Regions from separate parts of the Streptomyces sp. NPDC059454 genome, predicted to be linked through region 3. Evidence: riboswitches for the same ligand, from Rfam matches in the RefSeq annotation. Region 3 holds a riboswitch; each other region holds the start of a gene.
What was found. Region 3 has a riboswitch for thiamine pyrophosphate ahead of thiO (glycine oxidase ThiO). Riboswitches for the same ligand answer to the same signal wherever they lie in the genome.
Positions count from the first base shown of each region.

Region 1: another riboswitch for thiamine pyrophosphate. It lies ahead of ACFXAE_RS02615 (thiamine ABC transporter substrate binding subunit); the one in region 3 lies ahead of thiO (glycine oxidase ThiO).
Region 2: another riboswitch for thiamine pyrophosphate. It lies ahead of thiC (phosphomethylpyrimidine synthase ThiC); the one in region 3 lies ahead of thiO (glycine oxidase ThiO).

Region 1 covers NZ_JBHYVC010000003.1:10,625-17,939, reverse strand. The annotation lists gene tsf (translation elongation factor Ts) at 1-586, shown strand, start outside; gene pyrH (UMP kinase) at 777-1,535, shown strand; gene frr (ribosome recycling factor) at 1,657-2,214, shown strand; gene ACFXAE_RS02625 (phosphatidate cytidylyltransferase) at 2,214-3,338, shown strand; gene rlmN (23S rRNA (adenine(2503)-C(2))-methyltransferase RlmN) at 3,642-4,748, shown strand; TPP riboswitch at 4,773-4,878, shown strand; gene ACFXAE_RS02615 (thiamine ABC transporter substrate binding subunit) at 4,959-6,041, shown strand; gene ACFXAE_RS02610 (ABC transporter permease) at 6,017-7,315, shown strand, end outside.
Region 2 covers NZ_JBHYVC010000056.1:36,945-44,259, forward strand. The annotation lists gene ACFXAE_RS28540 (metallophosphoesterase) at 1-92, shown strand, start outside; gene ACFXAE_RS28545 (hypothetical protein) at 276-1,145, shown strand; gene ACFXAE_RS28550 (VWA domain-containing protein) at 1,266-2,684, opposite strand; gene thiC (phosphomethylpyrimidine synthase ThiC) at 2,811-4,607, opposite strand; TPP riboswitch at 4,600-4,790, opposite strand; gene ACFXAE_RS28560 (YibE/F family protein) at 4,862-6,274, shown strand; gene ACFXAE_RS28565 (SsgA family sporulation/cell division regulator) at 6,342-6,776, opposite strand; gene ACFXAE_RS28570 (IclR family transcriptional regulator) at 6,875-7,315, opposite strand, start outside.
Region 3 covers NZ_JBHYVC010000081.1:10,396-17,710, reverse strand. The annotation lists gene ACFXAE_RS33115 (deoxyribonuclease IV) at 1-169, opposite strand, end outside; gene pknB (Stk1 family PASTA domain-containing Ser/Thr kinase) at 204-2,129, opposite strand; gene ACFXAE_RS33105 (thiazole synthase) at 2,302-3,096, opposite strand; gene thiS (sulfur carrier protein ThiS) at 3,099-3,299, opposite strand; gene thiO (glycine oxidase ThiO) at 3,296-4,462, opposite strand; TPP riboswitch at 4,460-4,571, opposite strand; gene ACFXAE_RS33090 (hypothetical protein) at 4,623-4,961, shown strand; gene ACFXAE_RS33085 (NAD(P)/FAD-dependent oxidoreductase) at 4,994-6,235, shown strand; gene ACFXAE_RS33080 (Rv2175c family DNA-binding protein) at 6,313-6,678, shown strand; gene thiE (thiamine phosphate synthase) at 7,111-7,315, shown strand, end outside.

The DNA.
Region 1 (7,315 bases), on a different contig from region 3:
CGTCGCCAAGGGCGACAAGTTCCAGGCCGTGGCCGCCACCATCGCCGAGCACGTCGTCAAGACCTCCCCGGCCGACCTCGAGGCCCTGCTCGCCTCCGAGATCGAGGCGGGCAAGACCGTCCAGGCGTTCGTGGACGAGGCCAACGCCAACCTGGGCGAGAAGATCGTCCTGGACCGCTTCGCCCAGTTCGCCGACGGCTACGTGTCGGCGTACATGCACCGCACCATGCCCGACCTGCCCCCGCAGATCGGTGTCCTGGTCGAGTTCGACAAGCCGAACGCCGAGATCGCCAAGGGCGTCGCCCAGCACATCGCCGCCTTCGCGCCGAAGTACCTCTCCAAGGAGGACGTGCCGGCCGAGGTCGTCGAGTCCGAGCGCCGCGTCGCCGAGGAGACCACCCGCGCCGAGGGCAAGCCCGAGGCCGCCCTGCCGAAGATCGTCGAGGGTCGCCTCAACGGCTTCTTCAAGGACGCCACGCTGCTCGGCCAGCCCTACGCGCTCGACAACAAGAAGTCCGTCCAGAAGGTCCTGGACGAGGCCGGTGTCACCCTGAAGCGCTTCACGCGCATCAAGGTCGGCATCTGAGTCCGTACCGCGACGGGCGCGCGACCCCGATAGGGTCGACAGCAGTCGTTCGGACACGCGTCCACGCGACGGCGCGTGCCGGGCGACAGCAGATCTGACGAGGAGGCCATTGCCGCATGGGATGCGAACCACGCCCCACCGGCAATGGCCTTCTTCGTATGTGCAACACGCGAAAGAGGCGGGATCCCCGATGACCACCAAGGCTGAGAAGAGCGACGACGGCAAAGTACGCGGCCGGTTTCTGCTGAAGCTGTCCGGAGAGGCCTTCTCCGGTGGCGGGGGACTGGGCGTCGACCCCGACGTGGTGCACGCCATCGCGCGTGAGATCGCGGCCGTCGTCCGGGACGGCGCGCAGATTGCGATCGTCATCGGTGGCGGCAACTTCTTCCGCGGCGCCGAGCTCCAGGTGCGCGGCATGGACCGCGCCCGCTCCGACTACATGGGCATGCTCGGCACCGTGATGAACTGCCTCGCCCTCCAGGACTTCCTGGAGAAGGAGGGCGTCGACTGCCGCGTGCAGACCGCCATCACCATGGGGCAGGTCGCCGAGCCCTACATCCCGCTGCGCGCCGTACGGCACCTGGAGAAGGGCCGCGTGGTCATCTTCGGCGCCGGTATGGGCATGCCGTACTTCTCCACCGACACCACCGCCGCCCAGCGCGCCCTGGAGATCGACGCCGAGGCGCTGCTCATGGGCAAGAACGGTGTGGACGGCGTCTACGACTCCGACCCGAAGACCAACCCGGACGCCGTGAAGTTCGACGCGCTCGGCTACGGCGAGGTCATCACCCGGGACCTGAAGGTCGCCGACGCCACGGCCGTCACGCTCTGCCGTGACAACAGCCTCCCGATCGTCGTCTTCGAGCTCCTGAAGGAGGGCAATATCGCCCGCGCCGTCAAGGGTGAGAAGATCGGCACGCTGGTGGGCGACCAAGCCGGCCGCAGCTGACCGGGGGATGGACAATGTCCTGCCGGTCGGGAACCGTGCAGGAAGAAGACGCGACGCAGCCGGCCTCCGTCCCTGAAAAGGAACCGTGGCCGGGCCTACTCAAGACACGCAGGAGCAAGTGGTGATCGAAGAGACCCTCCTCGAGGCCGAGGAGAAGATGGAGAAGGCCGTCGTGGTCGCCAAGGAGGACTTCGCCGCGATCCGCACCGGCCGTGCGCACCCGGCGATGTTCAACAAGATCGTGGCCGACTACTACGGCGCGCTGACGCCGATCAACCAGCTGGCCTCGTTCTCCGTGCCCGAGCCGCGCATGGCCGTGGTGACCCCGTTCGACAAGAGCGCGCTGCGCAACATCGAGCAGGCGATCCGCGACTCCGACCTGGGCGTCAACCCGAGCAACGACGGCAACATCATCCGGGTGGTGTTCCCCGAGCTCACCGAGGAGCGCCGCCGTGACTACATCAAGGTCGCCAAGACCAAGGGCGAGGACGCGAAGGTCTCCATCCGCTCCGTCCGCCGCAAGGCCAAGGACGCCATCGACAAGATGGTCAAGGACGGCGAGGTCGGCGAGGACGAGGGCCGCCGTGCGGAGAAGGAGCTCGACGACACCACCGCGAAGTACGTCGCCCAGGTGGACGAGCTCCTGAAGCACAAGGAAGCGGAGCTGCTCGAGGTCTGATGAACGACTCTTCCTGGGGGACGCCGCAGACCGGGTACTGGGGGCCGTCCGACCACGGGCAGGGCTGGGGGGCCGCTCCGGCGGGTCCCGCGTACGATGCGCACAACGCGCAGCACACGCGTCCCATGCCCATCGTGCCCGACGTACCCGAACACGGCGGAGGCCAGGATGTGGAACAAGGGGCCGCTCGGCTGAGCGGCCCCTTGTTCCGAGACGAGCCGACGCGGGCCCGCCCCCTTCCGGGGGAGGTGCCGCAGAATCCGGAGCCCATGCCCGACGCCCCGCAGCCGGCCCCCGCACCGCAGAAGAAGAGCGCGGGGCGGGACCTGGGTGCCGCGATAGGCGTCGGCGTCGGACTCGGCGTGGTGATCGTCGCGTCGCTGTTCGTCGTCAAGGCGGTCTTCGTCGGCGTGGTCGCCCTCGCCGTGGTGGTGGGCCTGTGGGAGCTGACGTCGCGGCTGCGGGAGCGCAAGGGCATCAAGGCGCCCCTCGTTCCGCTCGCGCTGGGCGGTGCGGCCATGGTCGCCGCCGGGTACGCCCGGGGGGCCGAGGGGGCGTGGATCGCCATGGCGCTCACCGCGCTGGCGGTGCTGGTCTGGCGTATGGCGGCGCCGCCCGAGGGCTACCTCAAGGACGTCACGGCGGGTGTCTTCGCGGCGTTCTACGTGCCGTTCCTGGCGACCTTCGTCGCGATGATGCTCACCGCGGGCGACGGCGCGTGGCGCGTCCTGACCTTCCTGCTGCTGACGGTCGTCAGCGACACCGGCGCGTACGCGGTCGGCTGGCGCTTCGGCAAGACCAAGCTCGCCCCGCGCATCAGTCCCGGAAAGACCCGCGAGGGCCTGCTGGGCGCGGTGTCGTTCGCGATGGCCGTCGGCGCGCTGTGCATGGAGTTCCTGATCGACGGCGGCAGCTGGTGGCAGGGCCTGCTGCTGGGCCTCGCGGTCGCGGCCAGCGCCACACTGGGCGACCTGGGCGAGTCCATGATCAAACGTGATCTGGGCATCAAGGACATGGGCACGCTGCTCCCCGGCCACGGCGGCATCATGGACCGCCTGGACTCCCTGCTGCCGACGGCACCGGTGGTGTGGCTGCTGTTGGTCCTGTTCGTCGGCTCCGGCTGACCCGTACCCGCGTGGCCGGATTCGGGCCCCCGTCCTCTCCGGGCGGGGGCCCGCCGCTGTCCGGGAGGGCCAAGGCCGTTCCACGGCGCAGGCGAGGCGGGGGGACGACGGCAGGTACCACGGTGCCCTGCCCTGCCGGTGGTGCGATGCGCTCCTCGACCGGAAGGGCCGCCGCGGACCGCGCCGCTGCTGCGGCCCGTGGCACCGCACGAAGAGCTACGTCTCCCCTCTCTTCGTGGTGATCGCAGGCCTGTTCCGAGCCCGACCGGGTCACCCGTGTGGATCTGCGACACTGGTACAGCCATGCCTAAGCCCGGAGAACTCACCTTTGTCGCGCCGCGCGGAGCCAAGAAGCCGCCGCGGCACCTCGCCGATCTCACGCCCGCCGAGCGCAAGGAGGCGGTCGCCGCGGTCGGTGAGAAGCCGTTCCGCGCCAAGCAGCTGTCCCAGCACTACTTCGCGCGGTACGCGCACGAACCGGAGCAGTGGACCGACATCCCCGCCGGTTCCCGCGGCACGTTGCAGGAGGCGCTGCTTCCGGAGCTGATGACGGTCGTACGGCATCTGTCGACCGACCAGGGCACCACCCGCAAGACGCTGTGGAAGCTGTTCGACGGCACGCTCGTCGAGTCCGTGCTGATGCGCTACCCGGACCGGGTGACCATGTGCATCAGCTCCCAGGCGGGCTGCGGTATGAACTGCCCGTTCTGCGCGACCGGGCAGGCCGGGCTGGACCGCAACCTGTCGACCGCCGAGATCGTGCACCAGATTGTGGACGGCATGCGGGCGCTCAGGGACGGCGAGGTGCCGGGAGGCCCGGCGCGGCTCAGCAACATCGTGTTCATGGGCATGGGGGAGCCGCTCGCCAACTACAACCGGGTGGTCGGGGCGATCCGCCGGCTCACCGACCCCGAGCCGGACGGGCTCGGGCTGTCGCAGCGCGGGATCACCGTGTCCACCGTCGGTCTCGTCCCGGCGATCCACCGGTTCTCCGACGAGGGCTTCAAGTGCCGGCTCGCCATCTCGCTGCACGCCCCCGACGACGAACTGCGCGACACCCTCGTTCCCGTGAACACGCGGTGGAAGGTGCGCGAGGTGCTCGACTCCGGGTTCGAGTACGCGGCCAGGTCCGGGCGGCGACTGTCCATCGAGTACGCGCTCATCCGGGACATCAACGACCAGGCCTGGCGCGGTGACCGACTCGGGCGGATGCTCAAGGGTCGGCCTGTGCACGTCAACCTGATCCCGCTCAACCCCACGCCCGGCTCCAAGTGGACCGCCTCCCGGCCCGAGGACGAGAAGGCGTTCGTGGAGGCGATCGCCGCGCACGGTGTGCCGGTGACGGTCCGGGACACCCGTGGACAGGAGATCGACGGGGCGTGTGGTCAGCTCGCCGCGAGCGAGAGGTAATGTGACTCGCGTAAGCACATCTTCATATTCCGACAGGGGAGCGCCACAGCGCTGAGAGTGCGGCACCGGCCGCAGACCCTCCGAACCTGGCCCAGGTCATTCTGGGTAGGGAGATCGGTCATCACTCGAGCTGTTGCGCCCTGCCCGGGACCTCGCCCAGGGGTCCCGGGCAGGGCCGCGTCTCTTCCTGGTCACTCCAGGAGGAATCAAGTGGGCATCACCAAGAAGGTCACGGTCCTGGCCGTCGGGCTGGGGCTGGTCACGCTGTCCGCGTGCGGGTCGTCCGACGGGGACGGCGCGAGCGGTGGCGGGTCCAGGACCGTGACCCTCGTCAGCCACAATTCGTGGGCCGTGTCGAAGGACGTCGTCGCCGCCTTCGAGAAGCAGTCCGGATACAAGCTCAGGGTCCTCGAGGACGGCGACGCCGGGCAGGCCGTGAACAAGGCCGTTCTGACCAAGGACAACCCGCAGGGCGACGTCTTCTTCGGCGTCGACAACACCCTGCTCTCCCGCGCCCTCGACAACGGGCTGTTCCAGTCGTACGAGGCGAAGGGATCCGACCTGATCCTGGACGAGTTCCGCGTGGACCAGGACAAGCACCGGGTCACCCCCGTCGACACCGGTGACGTCTGCGTCAACTACGACAAGGCGTGGTTCAGCGAGCACGACCTGACCCCGCCGAAGACCTTCGACGACCTGATCAAGCCCGCGTACAAGGACCTCCTCGTCGTCGAGAACGCCTCCACCTCCTCGCCCGGCCTCGGCTTCCTGCTCGGCACCGCCGCCAAGTACGGGGACGAGGGCTGGCAGGACTACTGGAAGAAGCTCAAGGCCAACGGCGTGAAGGCGGTCGACGGCTGGGAGCAGGCCTACAACGAGGAGTTCTCCGGCTCGGCGGGCGGCAAGCAGGCCAAGGCCGACCGGCCGCTGGTGGTGTCGTACGCCTCTTCGCCGCCCGCCGAGGTCATCTACGCCGACCCGAAGCCGGAGACCGCGCCCACCGGCGTCGCCGAGGGCACCTGCTTCCGGCAGGTCGAGTACGCGGGGCTGCTGAGCAACGCCGAGAACCCCGAGGGCGGCAAGGCGCTGCTCGACTTCCTGATCAGCAAGACGTTCCAGGACGACATGCCGCTCAACATGTTCGTCTACCCGGTGCGGGAGGCCGCCCAGGTGCCCGAGGAGTTCGTGAAGTTCGGGCCGCAGGCGAAGGACCCGCAGACCATGGACCCGGCGAAGATCGCCGACAACCGTGACCAGTGGGTCAAGTCGTGGACCTCGCTCGTACTGAAGTGACGCGAGCCGCGGCGAAACGGCGCGGGAGCGCGGCGCGGCTCGGTCTGCTGGCCGTGCCCGTCGCGTTCTTCGCCGTCTTCTTCGCCTACCCCGTCACCGCGATCGTCGCGCGCGGGCTGAAGGCCGACGGGGCCTGGCAGCTCGGGCGGATCGGGGACGTACTGGCGCAGTCCGACGTCCGTCAGGTCCTGTGGTTCACCACCTGGCAGGCCCTCGTCTCCACCGCCCTCACCCTGCTGGTCGCCCTGCCCGGCGCGTATGTCCTCGCCCGCTTCGACTTTCCCGGCAAGCAGGTGCTGCGGGCCGTGGTCACCGTGCCGTTCGTGCTGCCCACGGTCGTCGTCGGTACGGCGTTCATGGCGCTCGTCGGACGCGGCGGACTCCTCGACGAGCTGTGGGGCCTGCGCCTGGACACCACCGTGTGGGCGATCCTGCTCGCGCACGTCTTCTTCAACTACGCCGTCGTCGTACGCACCGTGGGCGGGCTCTGGTCGCAGCTCGACCCGCGGCAGGAGGAGGCCGCGCGGATGCTCGGCGCCTCACGGTTCGCGGCCTGGCGGTCCGTCACCCTGCCCGCGCTCGCGCCCGCCGTGGCGGCGGCCGCGCTGATGGTCTTCCTGTTCACCTTCACCTCCTTCGGCGTGGTGCAGATCCTGGGCGGGCCCACCTTCTCCACTCTCGAAGTGGAGATCTACCGGCAGACCTCCGAGATCTTCGACCTGTCCACGGCCGCCGTCCTGACGATGATCCAGTTCTTCGCCGTGGGCGCGATCCTCGCCCTGCACGCCTGGACCGTACGGCGGCGGGAGACCGCGCTGCGGCTGGTGGACGCCTCGGCGACCGCACGCCGGCCGCGCGGCACCGGACAGTGGGCACTGCTGGGCTCGGTCGTCGCCACCGTCGCCGTCCTGCTCCTGCTGCCGCTCGCCGTACTGGTGGAACGCTCCTTCGAAGCAGCCGATTTCGGCTACTACCGGGAGCTGACCCAGGACGACGGGGGAGTGTTCCTCGTCGCGCCGATCGAGGCGGTCGGCAACTCGCTGCAGTACGCCGTCACCGCCACCGCCATCGCCGTGGTGATCGGAGGGCTCGCGGCCGTGGCGCTGACCCGGCGGGACGCGGGACGGCTGGTGCGCGGCTTCGACGCGCTGCTGATGCTGCCGCTCGGGGTGTCCGCGGTGACCGTCGGCTTCGGTTTCCTGATCGCCCTCGACGAGCCGCCGCTGGACCTCCGCGCCTCCTGGATCCTGGTCCCGCTCGCGCAGGCGCTGGTC
Region 2 (7,315 bases), on a different contig from region 3:
ATGTCTACGCCGACGGACTCGCCATCGCGATGGACGGCGGGGTCACCATGGCCGGAAAACTGCTGGTCCAGCAACTGCCGCTGGGCGTCTGACGGTTCAGCGGGCCGTGACCGTGCGGCCCGCAACCGCACCGTGCACGTGCCAATTTCGGTAAACCCCCTGTCACCGCGCGCCGTCACCGCTCTACCATCGGCTTATCCGTAGCAGGCTCCCCTCCGTTTCTGCCCGACGGCTCGTCAGCATGCCGAGCCACAAGCCCTACGGAGCATCGGGGGATGCACATGAACAGCGTTCCGCAGCACCTGCTGAACGAGGACCGCCAGGAATACGAGCGGATTCTCGATGAGGCGCTGCGCTCCGCACCACACCACCCGGAACTGGCCGCGGTCGGCCAGCGGCTCAACTCGGAACAACTGCGCACGATGGCGCTCAACGCCACCGCGATCATCACGACGGCCGCGGCGACCGAGTACCAGCACTATGTGAAGGTCCGCGAGGAACTGCGCCGGCCACCGGCGTCGTCCGCCCCGCCCGTCCGCGAGTCCGGTTCCAGCGAGCCGGGCACGAACGCGGTGGGGTTCGCCGCCACCGTGGGAGAGGTCGCCGAGACCGCCGGCGCCGGCGCCGGCGCCGTCGTCGCCGTCCTGGCACCCGTCCTGGCCGGAACCGCGGCCACGATCTTCCTGCTCGTCGGCTACGTCCTGCGGATGCTCGATCCCGGCGCCGCGTTCACCCGGACCATGCTCACCACGGGATGGGTGTTCGGCGCGGTGACGGCGGTCGCCGTCCTCGTCGCCGCCGTGGGCCTGCTGCTCACCGCGCTGCGCAACAAGCCCTCGGCGCTCGGCGGGCCGTACCGCGAACTCGACGGGGAGGTGTCCCTGGCCAGGGACGCCTGGCGCGAGGCCCTGCTGGAGCGGGGGATCCTGCCGTTCCTGCGGGACGCGCTCACCGACCCGGCGACGGTCACCGCGCTGCAGCACACGGCACCACCCCCGCCGTCCGGCCGCATCCCGCACCTGGGGTACGGCCGGCCGGGCTTCTCCAGCCCGGAGGAGGGGGCGGCCCGTGGCACACGGCCGAGCTACTCCAGTCCGGACTACTCGAGCCCGGACTTCGGGGGACCGGAGCACCAGCCGGAGTAGCCGGGCGGCCCGTCCGTCGGCTTGCGTTCTCCGTTCCGGAGGCGCGAGCCGGATGGACAGGGTGGATGGTCGGACCGGGTGATCGGGCCGGACGGGCGGGTCGAGTGGTCGGACCGGGTCTCAGAGAATCCCCGCCCGTCCCGCGGCTGTGATCCACTGGGGGAACTCGGACAGCAGACGGTCGTACAACTCCGCGTCCGGCACGGTGCTGATGTCGTCGACGGCGAAGAACCCGACGTTGTCGACGCGGCGTCCCGGCAGTGTGTCGAACCGCTCCAGCACACCGTAGTTGGATCTGCCCAGCCCCACGAACTGCCAGAAGACCGGTTCCTCCACCGCCTCACGGAGCTCGTGCTCGATCTCCTTGTTGCGGTAGACACCACCGTCGGAGAAGAACAGGACGAGGGTCGGAGCGGACGCGGGACGGTCCCGGACGAACGTGCGCACCTCGGCGATGACCTTCTGCTCCTCGTTCTGGATGCCCACGTCCCGCATGTCGACCTGGCTGGGGTCCAGCCCTTTCTTCCGCCCGCGCCGGAACAGACCCACCTCCCCCACGCGCACATGCAGCCGCAGCCACTCGGGAAGCTCCCCCAGCCGCAGATCCGGCAGCCGGGCCGGGTTCGAGGCGAACGTCCAGGCCTGCATCTCACCGTCGTCGTCCAGCTGCGCCGCGACCGCCGCCATCCGCTCGACGACGTCGGCCACGACCCCCTTGGAGTACAGGAAGGACATGGACCCGGAGGCATCGAGTACGAGGATGACGCGCGCGGTGACCCCGGCGGCCCCATGCTTGTGCAGGCTGACCGCCACCTGCTCCTTGCGCAGCGACAACCGCTTGCGCATGTCGACGGGCAACCGCTCCTCGCCCTTGGTGAGCCGCGGGGCACCGGGGTGGGGACGGGGTGCGGAGGGCTGCCGGGCGGGTGCGGAGGGCTGCCGGGCGGGTGCGACCGGCATCGCGGGAGGAACGGGCGGGGGAGGCGGGGCCGGGGCCGCGGTGGCCGGCGGGACCGGGGGCACGTCGTCCACGGTGATGCCGAAGTCCGTGGCCAGGCCCGCGAGCCCGGAGGCGTACCCCTGCCCCACCGCCCGGAACTTCCACTTCCCCTGCCGCCGGTACAACTCGCCGCCGATGAAAGCGGTCTCCGTCCCCGCCGCCATGTCGAACCGGGCCAGCTCGGTCCCCGCCCCGGCGTCGAGCAGCCTGAGCACCAGTCCCGGCACCTGCCCGAACGTCCCGCCGTCCGCCGACGCGCACAGCACGATCCGTTCGACCATCCCTTCCACGGCGCCCAGATCCACCTCCACGGTGTCGGTCGTGTCCCGTGTGCCGCGCTGTTTCCCGAGATGTGTCACGGCGCCGGACGCGTGACGAGACTGGTTGTAGAAGACGAAGTCCCCGTCGTCCCGTACCCGCCCGGCCTCCGTGAGGAGCAGCGCCGAGGCATCGATGTCGGGCACCCCGGCCCCGGCCGCCCAAGCGAGCTCAACGCGCACCACGCGGGCATCGACGGGAAGATTGGACCCCTTGTTCATCGGACTCGCTGTCATGCGGCCAGTCTGCCCACTCGCCCCGGCGGAGGGGAGGGGCAACCGCACCTGCCGCCCCGCGGGAGCGGCACCCACCACGGGCACCGCCCCCGCGCCGCCCGCGGTGAACGCTCAGTCCGTGATCGGCAGATACACGCGATTGCCCGCCTCCGCGAACTCCTTCGACTTCTGTGCCATCCCCTCCTCGATCTCGTCCCGGCTCCCGCCGTGTTCACGACGGATGTCCTGGGAGATCTTCATCGAACAGAATTTCGGGCCGCACATCGAGCAGAAGTGGGCCGTCTTGGCGGGTTCCGCCGGCAGGGTCTCGTCGTGGAACTCGCGTGCCGTGTCCGGGTCGAGGGCGAGGTTGAACTGGTCCTCCCACCGGAACTCGAAGCGGGCGTCGGACAGCGCGTCGTCCCATTCCTGGGCACCCGGGTGGCCCTTGGCGAGGTCGGCCGCGTGGGCGGCGATCTTGTAGGTGATGACGCCGGTCTTGACGTCGTCGCGGTTGGGCAGGCCCAGGTGCTCCTTGGGCGTGACGTAGCAGAGCATGGCCGTGCCCCACCAGGCGATCATCGCGGCGCCGATGCCGGACGTGATGTGGTCGTACGCGGGCGCGACGTCCGTCGTCAGCGGGCCGAGCGTATAGAACGGGGCTTCATCGCAGATCTCCTGCTGAAGGTCGATGTTCTCCTTGATCTTGTGCATCGGGACATGTCCCGGGCCCTCGATCATGGTCTGAACGTTGAAACGCTTCGCGATCGTGTTGAGTTCCCCGAGCGTGCGCAACTCCGCGAATTGTGCCTCGTCGTTGGCGTCCGCGATCGACCCGGGTCGCAGGCCGTCGCCGAGCGAGTACGTGACGTCGTACGCGGCGAGGATCTCGCAGAGCTCCTCGAAGTTCTCGTACAGGAACGACTCCTTGTGGTGCGCCAGGCACCACGCGGCCATGATCGACCCACCGCGGGAGACGATGCCGGTCTTGCGGTTGGCGGTGAGCGGTACGTACGCGAGGCGCACGCCCGCGTGGACCGTCATGTAGTCCACGCCCTGCTCGGCCTGCTCGACGACCGTGTCCTTGTAGATCTCCCAGGTCAGTTCCTCGGCCCGGCCGTCGACCTTCTCCAGGGCCTGGTAGAGCGGCACGGTGCCGATGGGAACAGGGGAGTTGCGCAGCACCCACTCGCGGGTGGTGTGGATGTTCCGGCCGGTGGAGAGGTCCATGACCGTGTCGGCGCCCCAGCGGGTCGCCCAGGTCATCTTCTCGACCTCCTCCTCGATGGAGGACGTCACCGCCGAGTTGCCGATGTTGGCGTTGACCTTCACCAGGAACCGCTTGCCGATGATCATCGGCTCGATCTCCGGATGGTTGACGTTGGCCGGCAGCACCGCCCGGCCCGCCGCGATCTCCTCACGGACCACCTCGGGGGAGACGTTCTCCCGGACCGCCACGAACTCCATCTCGGGCGTGATCTCGCCGCGGCGCGCGTACGCCAACTGCGTGACCGCCCGGCCCGCGCGGCCCCGGCGCGGCAGGCGCGGCCGGCCGGGGAACACGGCGTCCAGATTGCGCAGGCCCCCGCGTGGAGAGGTGTGCTTGATCCCGTCGTCCTCGGGACGGACGGGACGGCCCGCGTACTCATCGGTGTCACCGCGGGCGATGATCCAGTTCTCCCGCAGCGGAGCCAGGCCCCGGCGGACGTCGGTGTCGACGAGTGGATCGGTGTACGGGCCCGATGTGTCGTACAACGTGACCGACTGCCCGTTGGTGAGGTGCACCTGACGGACCGGCACCCGCAGGTCGGGGCGTGTGCCCTCGACGTACGCCTTGTGCCAGCCGATGGACTTCCCGGCCTCCCCGTTCACCGACGTCTCCGTCGGGTCCTGCGTGAAGGCAGGCGTGCGTGCGTCCTTGTTGGTCATGAGACCTACTCCCTACGCCGGCATTACCCGGTAACAGGTTCGGCGGTCGACGCAGCGGTTTCCGTCTGCCGACGTTCCGTGGGAAACATCACTCGCCCTACAGTGATGTTTCATGTGAAACGTCGTTGGGACGGAGGTCAGCGCCCTCTCAGCCCGGTGCTCCGAGCTCCCGCGTGTACAAAAGCGCCTCCACGCTAGCGTCATTTCTGGCGCGGTGAACAGAGGGCCCCTCCTGTTCTTGCGATGATCGGGCGGTGACCCCCAATCAGCCTCCTCCGTATCAACCGCCCGAGCCGTCGCGCACACCCGGCGCCGGGGACGGCGGTGGTCACGGCCACGCGCACGGACACAGCCACGGTCACGGCCCGGCGGCACCCGTCTCCCAGCACCTGCGCAAGGTCATCGCGGCGATCCTGATCCCGTTCGCGGCGGCGGTGCTGATCGGACTCGCCGTGCTGTGGCCGGGCGGTGCCCCGGCACACGAGCGCACCGGCGTCGGCTTCGACCGGCAGACGCAGCACGCCACGGTCACCAAGGTGGTCGAGGTGAGCTGTCAGTCCGTCAACGCCTCCGGGGGCGTCCCGACCGGCGACACCTCCACGGCCGAGGGCTCGTCCGCCCAGCAGCAGGCGGACGGCACCTGCAAGAAGGCGACGATCCGGGTCGACACCGGCGACGACAAGGGCCGTACGTTCAACGAGATCGTGCAGCCGGACCAGTCCCGGCAGCTGAGCGAGGGCCAGGAGGTCGTGGTCGCCTACGAGCCCTCCGCGCCCGAGGACCTCCAGTACTCGGTCACCGATGTGAACCGGCGCTTCCCGTTGGCGCTGCTCGCGGGCATCTTCGCGCTCGCCGTCGTGGCCGTGGGGCGACTGCGTGGCGTGATGGCGCTGGTCGCGCTGGCGATCAGCTTCCTGGTGCTCAACTTCTTCATCCTGCCCGCGATCCTGCAGGGGTCGAACCCGCTGGTCGTGGCGGTGGTGGGGGCGAGCGCGATCATGCTGATCGCGCTGTATCTGTGTCACGGACTGTCGGCGCGTACTTCGGTGGCGGTGCTCGGCACACTGATCTCGCTGCTGCTGATCGGCGTCCTCGGCTCGGTGTTCATCGGGTGGGCCGCGCTGACCGGCAACACCGACGACAACACCGGTCTGATCCACGGGCTGTATCCCGGGATCGACATGAGCGGTCTGCTGCTGGCCGGCGTCATCATCGGCTCGCTCGGTGTCCTCGACGACGTGACGGTCACCCAGACGTCCGCGGTCTGGGAACTGCACGAGGCCAACCCGTCGACGGGCCGGCGCGGGCTGTACCGCGCGGGCATCCGCATCGGCCGCGATCACATCGCGTCCGTGGTCAACACGCTGGTCCTCGCCTACGCGGGTGCCGCACTGCCGCTGCTGCTGCTGTTCTCCATCGCGCAGAGCGGTGTGGGGACGGTGACCAACAGCGAGCTGGTCGCGGAGGAGATCGTGCGCACCCTGATCGGCTCGATCGGCCTGGTGGCCTCGGTGCCGGTGACCACGGCCCTGGCCGCGCTGGTGGTCTCGGCCGACCGCCCGACGGCTCAGGGACACGGGCCGGCACAGGCACAGGGGACCGGGCAGACACCGGACGCTCGGCCGGCCGCGGGACGCGGCGGGCGGGGCAGACGTCGTAAGCGCTGATGTCCCGCGTGGCGGGCGGAACGCGCTGAAGCGTTCCGCCACCGGCCCACCCGACTGGCATAACGCTTCAGCCGGCGCTCTGCTCCGCCAGGATCCGGTCCAGCGCGTCGTCGAGGTGGGCGTCGAAGTCGGCGAGCGCCCCCTCCTGGCCCAGTGGCACCAGCTTGTCGGTGCGGTCGAGGAAGGCCACGAGCGGTGCGGTCGAGGAACGGAACAGCGCCTGGTCGCTGCCGACCTGAAGCCGGATCAGCACCTCGCCCAGCGCGTCGGGGTCCACCGGCGAGACGCGTACGTCGCCCTCCCCGCACGGCCGGCCGACGCCGTCGACCAGCAACTCCCGGCCGAACGCCCAGGTCACGGGAGCGTCCCCCGGCAAGTGGAAGGTCAGCCGTACGGCGTAGGGATCACAGGTGTCGTAGCGGAGCTCCACCGGGATGCGGAAGGACAGCTCCTCCGACACGAGAAAGCTCATCATGACCTCTGCCTGTACGGATTCGCGCATCGCCTACCCCGTCATTCGCCACGGACTGGCCGGGCATGGACCCGGACACCAGAGGGAATCTTGCTGAAAGTACACAGCAGATCACAAGGAGTGAGTTTTCAAATACTGATAGACAGCGTGAGTGACCCGACGAAACGACCCATCTCGGCCTGCAGTCGCTGCGCCGCGAGGGCGAGCCGGTCGGCCTGATGTGCGGGCAGCGAGATGGCCACCGACGCGGCCGTGCCGCCGACGGTGATGGGGATCGCCGCGCACACCGTCCCCAGGACATACTCCTGACGCTCCGTCACCGGTCCCATCCGCCGCGTCCGCTCCAGGCGCCTCAGCAGACTGTGGTCGTCGCGCACGGTGTACGGCGTGACGGGACGCACGGGATGGCGGTCGAGGTGGTCGCGGCGCGCCTCCTCGTCGAGCTGGGAGAGCAGGCACTGTCCGATCGCGTGGGCGTGTCCGGTCTCCCGGAAGTCGGCCCACTCCGCCACCGCGGGATGGGCGGGGGTCTCGGAGACGCAGACGACGTCGATCTCACCCTCGCGGTA
Region 3 (7,315 bases):
TCGGATTGCCGGCCGGGGTGGCCCAGCCGCGCGGATTGGCGACGAAGACCTGCACCGTCTCGGCGTTCAGCTCACGGGCGTAGGACAGGCCGACGGAGTGCAGGCCGCCGGCCACGGGCACATGGCCGCCGACCGGGTTGCGGGCGGGGCCGGACAGGTCACTCTTCACCCGTCAAGGGTGCCACGCGCGCCGGCCCCGCCCGTCAGCGGATCTCGACGGTTATCGTCGAGCCCTTGGGCGCGGTGTCCCCGCCGTCCACGGACTGGCCCTTGACGGTGTCGCCGAAGAGTCCGAGCAGCCCGCGGTCCTCGTCCACGTCGAACCCGGCGTCCTTCAGCTTCTCCTCGGCCTCGTCCACACTGTCGCCGATCACGTCCGGCACCTCGATCATCTCCGGGCCCTTGGACAGCGTCAGCGTCACGGTGTCGCCCTCGGCGGCCTGCCGCCCCGCGCCCGGCGTCTGCCGTGCCACCTGGCCGGCGTCGTGCTCGGAGTTGACCCGCTCGGCGGCGATCCTCACCTCGAGGCCGGCCTCCTCCAGCTCCGCGCGGGCATCCTCCGCGTCGTCGCCGGTCACGTCCGGCACGTCCACCGGGCTGCCCTTGCTCACGCTCAGCGCCACCGCCGAGCCCGCGCGGACCTCGGTGCCCTTGCCCGGCTCCGTGGAGATCACCGAGCCCCGGTCCACGGAGTCACTGAACTCCCGGGTCACCATGCCCGGCTCCAGACCGTCGTCCTTCAGCAGGTCCCGCGCCTTGTCCAGCGGGTAGCCGTCGAGGTCGGGCACCCGCACGGTCTGCGGGCCCTTGGAGAGGGTCAGCGACACCGAGTCGTTGCCGCGGATGCGGCTGCCCGCCTTCGGGTCGGTGCTGATCACCGTGCCCCGCTCCACGGTGTCGCTGTACGCCTCCTTCACCTGGCCGGTGTCCAGCCCGGCGTCCGCCAGCCGGTCCCTGGCCTCCTGCTCGGTCTTCCCCAGCAGCGGTGGGACCTTGGTGAACTGGCCGGAGTTGATGTACCAGATGCCCGTGCCGGCCCCGAGGACCAGGAGCACGGCCACGACGATCGCCATCGGACCGCGCCGCAGCGCGGTCCGGTGCCGGGGCGGCAGCGGCGGCGGTGACCGGAACCGGCTGGTGTGGTGCACGGGGTCCGCGGCCTCGTCCTCGTTGACGGGCAGCGGGCGGGGGACGCCGAGCGAGCGCGGGATGACGCTCGTACGGTCCTCCGCGTTGTCGTGCTCCGACGTCAGCGCCCGCGGCGGGACCGCGTCGAGCTGTTCGGCGGTGAGCCGGCCGCGCCCCGCGCGGGCCCGCGCGAGCAGCGCCACCGCGTCGTGCGGGCGGACCTCGGGGTTGCGGGCGGTCGCCGACGCGACCAGCTCGTCCAGCTCGTACGCCATGCCGGGCACGGCGGCCGACGGGGCCGGCACGTCGTCGTGCAGGTGCTTGTAGAGCACGATCGCGGGGGAGTCGCCGTCGTGCGGCTTCTCGCCGGTCAGCATCTCGTAGAGCAGGATGCCGCAGGCGTAGACGTCCACGCGGGGGTCGGCGATGCCGTTCTCGATCTGCTCCGGGGCCAGGTACGAGACCGTGCCCAGCACGGTGCCCGTGGTGTTCGTCACCGAGTCCACGGCGCGGACCAGCCCGAAGTCGGCGACCTTGACCCGGCCGTCGTCCCCTATCAACACGTTCTCGGGCTTCATGTCGCGGTGCACGAACCCGGCCCGGTGCGCGGCGCCGAGCGCGGCCAGCACCGGCTCCAGGATGTCCAGCGCGGCGCGCGGCTGGAGCGCCCCGCGCTCGCGCAGCACGTCGCGCAGGGTGCAGCCGGCGATGTACTCCATCGCCAGATAGACGTACGCCCCGTCGGTGCCCTGGTCGAAGACCTGCACCACGTTCGGATGGGCCAGCCGGGCGACCGACTTCGCCTCGCGGATGAACCGCTCGACGAACGAGCCGTCGGCCGCGAGGGAGGGGTGCATCACCTTGAGCGCGAGGACGCGGTCGAGACGGGTGTCCACGGCCCGGTAGACCGTGGCCATCCCGCCGACCGCGATCCGCGCCTCGACGCGATACCGGCCGTCGAGCACCTGCCCGACCAGAGGGTCCTGAAGGGTCGTGTCCACGCAGCGAGTCTACGAGCCCCCACCGACACCCTTCGCCGCTTCGACCTCCGTTGAAGCGGACCTGTGACGTGTACCGCGTCACCGCGGGCGATCGTGCCTCCCCCAGTGCCCTGAAGGCCTGAGGGCACGATCGCCCACGGAAACGCAGAACCCGCCCGCGGAGTGCGGCGGGCTAGAACGCCGGCCGCTCCGGATCCAGCACGGCCATGCCCTCCGCAGGGGACGACGCCTCGGCGTACCACCGCCGCGGAATCCGCCCCGCCAGCCGCGCCAGCCGCCCCGCCTCCACCGCACACCGCATCGCGGAAGCCATCAGCACCGGTTCCTGCGCCCGGGTGACCGCCGACGCCAGCATCACCCCCGCACACCCCAGCTCCATCGCCAGCGCCGCGTCCGACGCGGTCCCGGCCCCCGCGTCCAGGATCACCGGCACCCCCGCCCGCTCCACGATCAACTCGAAGTTGTGCGGATTCCGGATCCCCAGCCCCGACCCGATCGGCGACCCCAGCGGCATGATCGCCGCACACCCGGCCTCCTCCAGCTTCCGCGCCAGCACCGGATCGTCGTTCGTGTACGGCAGCACCGTGAACCCGTCGTCGACCAGCGTCTCCGCCGCGTCCAGCAGCTCGACCGGGTCCGGCAGCAGGGTCCGCTCGTCGGCGATGACCTCCAGCTTGATCAGGTCCGTGCCGAGCGCCTCCCGCGCGAGACGCGCGGTGAGCACGGCCTCCCCGGCGGTGAAGCACCCCGCCGTGTTCGGCAGCACCCGGATGCCCAGCTTCTCCAGCACCGACAGCACGGACCCGTGCACCGTGGGGTCCACGCGCCGCATCGCGACGGTCGTCAGCTCCGTCCCGGACGCCACCAGCGCCCGCTCCAGCACGTCGAGGCTCGGCGCCCCGCCGGTGCCCATGATCAGGCGGGACGTGAAGGGCGTACCGCCGAGGAGGAACGGATCGTCGGCCATGGTCAGCCTCCCTGGACGGCGGTCAGGACTTCCACGCGGTCACCCTCGGAGAGGGGCGTGGCGGGCCACTGCGCGCGCGGGACGACGGTTTCGTTGAGGGCGGCGGCCACCCCCGAGGGCGCCGCGGTGAGCGACTTCACGACGAGGTCGAGAGCCGTGCCGGGCGCGAACTCCCGGCGCTCCCCGTTGACCGAGACGTTCATGCGGGCTGCTCCGTGCGGACGGCGGCGCCGAAGCGCCGGGGGGTGAACGGGCGGGCCACCTCCGGCAGGGCGCCGGTGGTCAGGACCTCCGCCATGGCGTCGCCGGTGACCGGTGTCAGCAGGACCCCGTTGCGGTAGTGGCCGGTGGCGAGCAGCAGCCCCTCGAGACCGGTCGGGCCGAGCAGCGGCGCGTTGTCGGGGGAGCCGGGGCGCAGTCCGGCCAGGGTCTCGGTCAGCGGCAGCTCGGTGATGCCGGGGACCAGCTCGTGGGCGTCGCGCAGCAGCTCGTACACGCCGCCCGCGGTCACCGTCGTGTCCCAGCCCATCTCCTCGCTGGTCGCCCCGATCACCAGCTCGCCGTTCTCGCGCGGCACCAGGTAGACGTGGCTGCCGCGCACCACGGCCCGCACGGTCCGGTTCAGGAAGGGACCGTGCCGCGCGGGCATCGTCAGCCGTACCACCTGTCCCTTCACGGGACGCACGGGCGGCAGCACGTCCTCGGGGACGCCCGCGAGCCGCCCGCTGAGGCTGCCCGCGGCGAGCACCACCTGCCCGGCGCCGAGCTCGGTGCCGTCGGCCGTGACGACGCCCGTCGCGCGGTCTCCCGCGACGACGAGCCGCTCGGCCCGCGCGCGGTGGACGCTCACGCCCGCGCGCTCACAGGCGGTGACCAGCGCGGCCGCCAGCCGCCGGGGGTCGATCCGGTGGTCACCGTCCACCCGCAGGCCGCCGCGCACGCCGGGGGCGAGCATCGGCTCCAGGCGCCGGCACTCGCGCCCCGACAGCCACTGCGACTCCAGCCCCGACCGCTGCTGCAGGGCGTGCAGTTCCCGCAGGTGGGCGCGGTCGTCGGCGTCCAGCGCCACGGCGAGCGTGCCGCACGCGCGGTAGCCGAGGTCGCGGCCGGTCAGTTCGGTCAGCTCGGCCGCGAAGCCGGGATAGCGCCGCGCGGAGGCGAGGTTCAGACCGAGCAGGGTCTCCTCGCCGTAGTGCAGTTCCGTGACGGCGGCCAGCATCCCGGCGGCCACCCGGGCGGCGCCGCCGCCCGGCTCGGGGTCCACCACGGCCGTGGCGAGACCGCGCTGCGCGGCCCGCCAGGCCGTGACCAGTCCGATGATTCCGCCCCCGACGACGAGGACGTCTGAGGTACGCGTGGGCGACATGGGCGTCCAGCCCCTCCCTTCGCCGGCATGACCCGGATCAGGTTCGTACGGTCGGAGGCCGCCAGCCTCCCTCTCAGCCCGGTGCGTCCGGGCTCCCGCGAGTGCTTGTACGTTGGCCACCCTAGCCCGCAGTACATCGCGCTTGTAAGGGAGCCTCCGCGTGGCACTGTCGCTCGACGGACTCGTCCTCGCCCCTGTGGCCGACCAGGCCCCCGGCCAGGTCGGCACCCGTACCCGCTTCGTCTACCACGAGCGGAACGGTGAGATCTGGGCCGAGTACGCGGGCGGCGACATCGTGCGCGGGCACCTGGTGGGCACCCGCGCGGGGGACCGGCTGGACTTCCGGTACGTGCAGCTCAAGCGGGACGGCACCACCTCCTCGGGGCACTGCGTGTCGACGGTCGTGGAGCTGCCCGACGGACGGGTACGGCTGGAGGAGAGCTGGGAGTGGGAGTCGCAGCCGGGCAGCGGGACGAGTGTGGTGGAGCAGCTCGGCTGATCGACGCCGTGCCGGGTGTCTAAGGTGATCGGGTGAGCGAGCAGACGCAGGAACCGGGACAGCCGAAGCCGCGGCGGGTGGTGGTGGCGGGCGCGGGCATGGCCGGCGTGCAGACCGCCCTCGCCCTGCGGGAGCAGGGCTTCACCGGCACCGTGACCCTGATCGGCGCGGAACCCCACCAGCCGTACGACAGGCCACCGTTGTCCAAGGCCGTGCTGCTCGGCAAGGCCGAGGACTCCGCCTTCGACGTCGACTTCGAGGACGCCGGCATCGAACTGCGGCTCGGCTGCGAGGTGCTGGGCCTGCGCCCCGGCGACCACGAGCTGGACACGGAGGCCGGGCCCGTCCCGTACGACGTCCTGGTGGTCGCCACCGGTGCGGAACCGGTCCGGCTGCCGGGCGCGGAGGGCGTGCCCGGTGTGCATCTGCTGCGCACCCTGGACGACGCCGCGCGGCTGCGGCCGGTGCTCGCGCGGCAGCACGACATCGTGGTGGCCGGCGCCGGCTGGATCGGTGCGGAGTTCGCCACGGCGGCCCGCGAGGCGGGCTGCGCGGTCACCGTCGTGGAGGCCGAGGAGCGGCCGCTCGTCGGGGCGCTGCCCGCCGAGGTGGCCGCCCCGATGGCCGCCTGGTACGCCGAGGCCGGCGTCACGCTGCGCACGCACGCGCGCGTGGAGCGCGTCGAACCCGGCGCCGTGTTCCTGGACGACGGCACGCGGCTGCCCGCGGGCGCCGTGGTCGTCGGCATCGGGGCCCGGCCCGCCACCGCCTGGCTGGCGGGTTCCGGGATCGGGCTCGGGGCGCACGGGGAGGTCGTCGCCGACCGCCATCTGGCCACCTCCCTGCCGGACGTGTACGCGGTCGGCGACTGCGCGTCCTTCCCGTCCGGGCGCTACGGCGAACGTCTGCTGGTCCACCACTGGGACAACGCCCTCCAGGGGCCGCGCACGGTCGCCGTGAACATCCTCGGCGCGCCCGCCGGCCGGGAGCCGGCGGTCTACGACCCGGTGCCGTACTTCTGGTCCGAGCAGTTCGGGCGCTTCGTGCAGTACGCCGGGCATCACACGGGCGCCGACCGGATGGTGTGGCGCGGGGACCCCGCCGAGGCGGCGTGGAGCGTCTGCTGGCTGCGGGAGTCCCGCCCGGTCGCGCTGCTCGCGGTGGGGCGGCCCCGGGACCTGGCGCAGGGGCGCAGGCTGATCGAGGCGGGCACGGCGATGGACGCGGAGCTGCTGGCGGATCCGGCGCGGCCCCTGAAGTCGGCGACGGCGTGACGCCCCCGGCCCGGCGCGTCCGCCCAGGTGGGCGGGGCTGACTTCCGGCTGTCGGTGGCAGGTGGCAGGCTTGTCCCGTGACCGAGATTGACGCAAAGATCGATGCTCTCGTCCCCGCCTGGCTCACGCTTCCCGACATCGCCGAGATGTTCGGCGTCGAGGTGACGCGCGTCCGGCAGCTGGTCAAGGAGGGCCAGCTCATCGCCGTACGCCGAGGTGAGAACCGCGCGCTGCACGTGCCCGCCGCCTTCATCGACGGGGACAAGGTGGTCAAGGGCCTGACCGGGACCCTGACGCTCCTGCGGGACGACGGCTTCACGGACGAAGAGATGCTGGAATGGCTCTTCACCGCCGACCCCAGCCTGCCGGGCACGCCCGCGCAGGCACTCAGCGAGAACCGCGGCACGGAGGTGAAGCGCCGGGCCCAGGCGCTCGCGGTCTGACCCGGACCCGGTCGTCCACCCACCCGAACACCACCGGCCGGGGCGGCGAGCCCCGGCCGGTGGTGCCCGCCGGGGGCCCTCGTTCGACATCTCTCCAAGCCGGAGCAGGGAGATTCAGCCCTCGCGGGTTGCGCGGGTTGAGCCTTCCGCCTCATCGGCAGCAGCCGACCCGGACGAACGGCGGGGGCCGGTGTACCGGTCATCGCTCCCGCGCCGGCTCACAGACCTGACATTCCGCCGGCCCGGCGGCAGACCCGGACGGCTTGATCTCCGCCGGCCGGGCGGAGCCGAACCCACTACTCGATCCACCCATGTTCCTGCTGCGCGGCGGGACGGTCCTTCGCCCCGGGGCGAAGGACCGCTCCCTGCCCTGGTCCGCAGGAGTCCGCTTCCTCCCCCGCCCGAAGGCGGGGGTGTCCACGGGGAGACTTGATGACCGCCACCGCTCGCGCCCGGCTCGCCGAAGCCCGGGTCTATCTGTGCACCGACGCCCGCAGGCGGCAGGGTGATCTCGCGGAGTTCCTGGACGCGGTCCTGGCCGGCGGGGTCGACATCGTGCAGCTGCGGGACAAGGGCATGGAGGCCGGCGAGGAGCTGGAGCACCTGGCGGTCCTCGCCGACGCCTGCGCCCGGCACG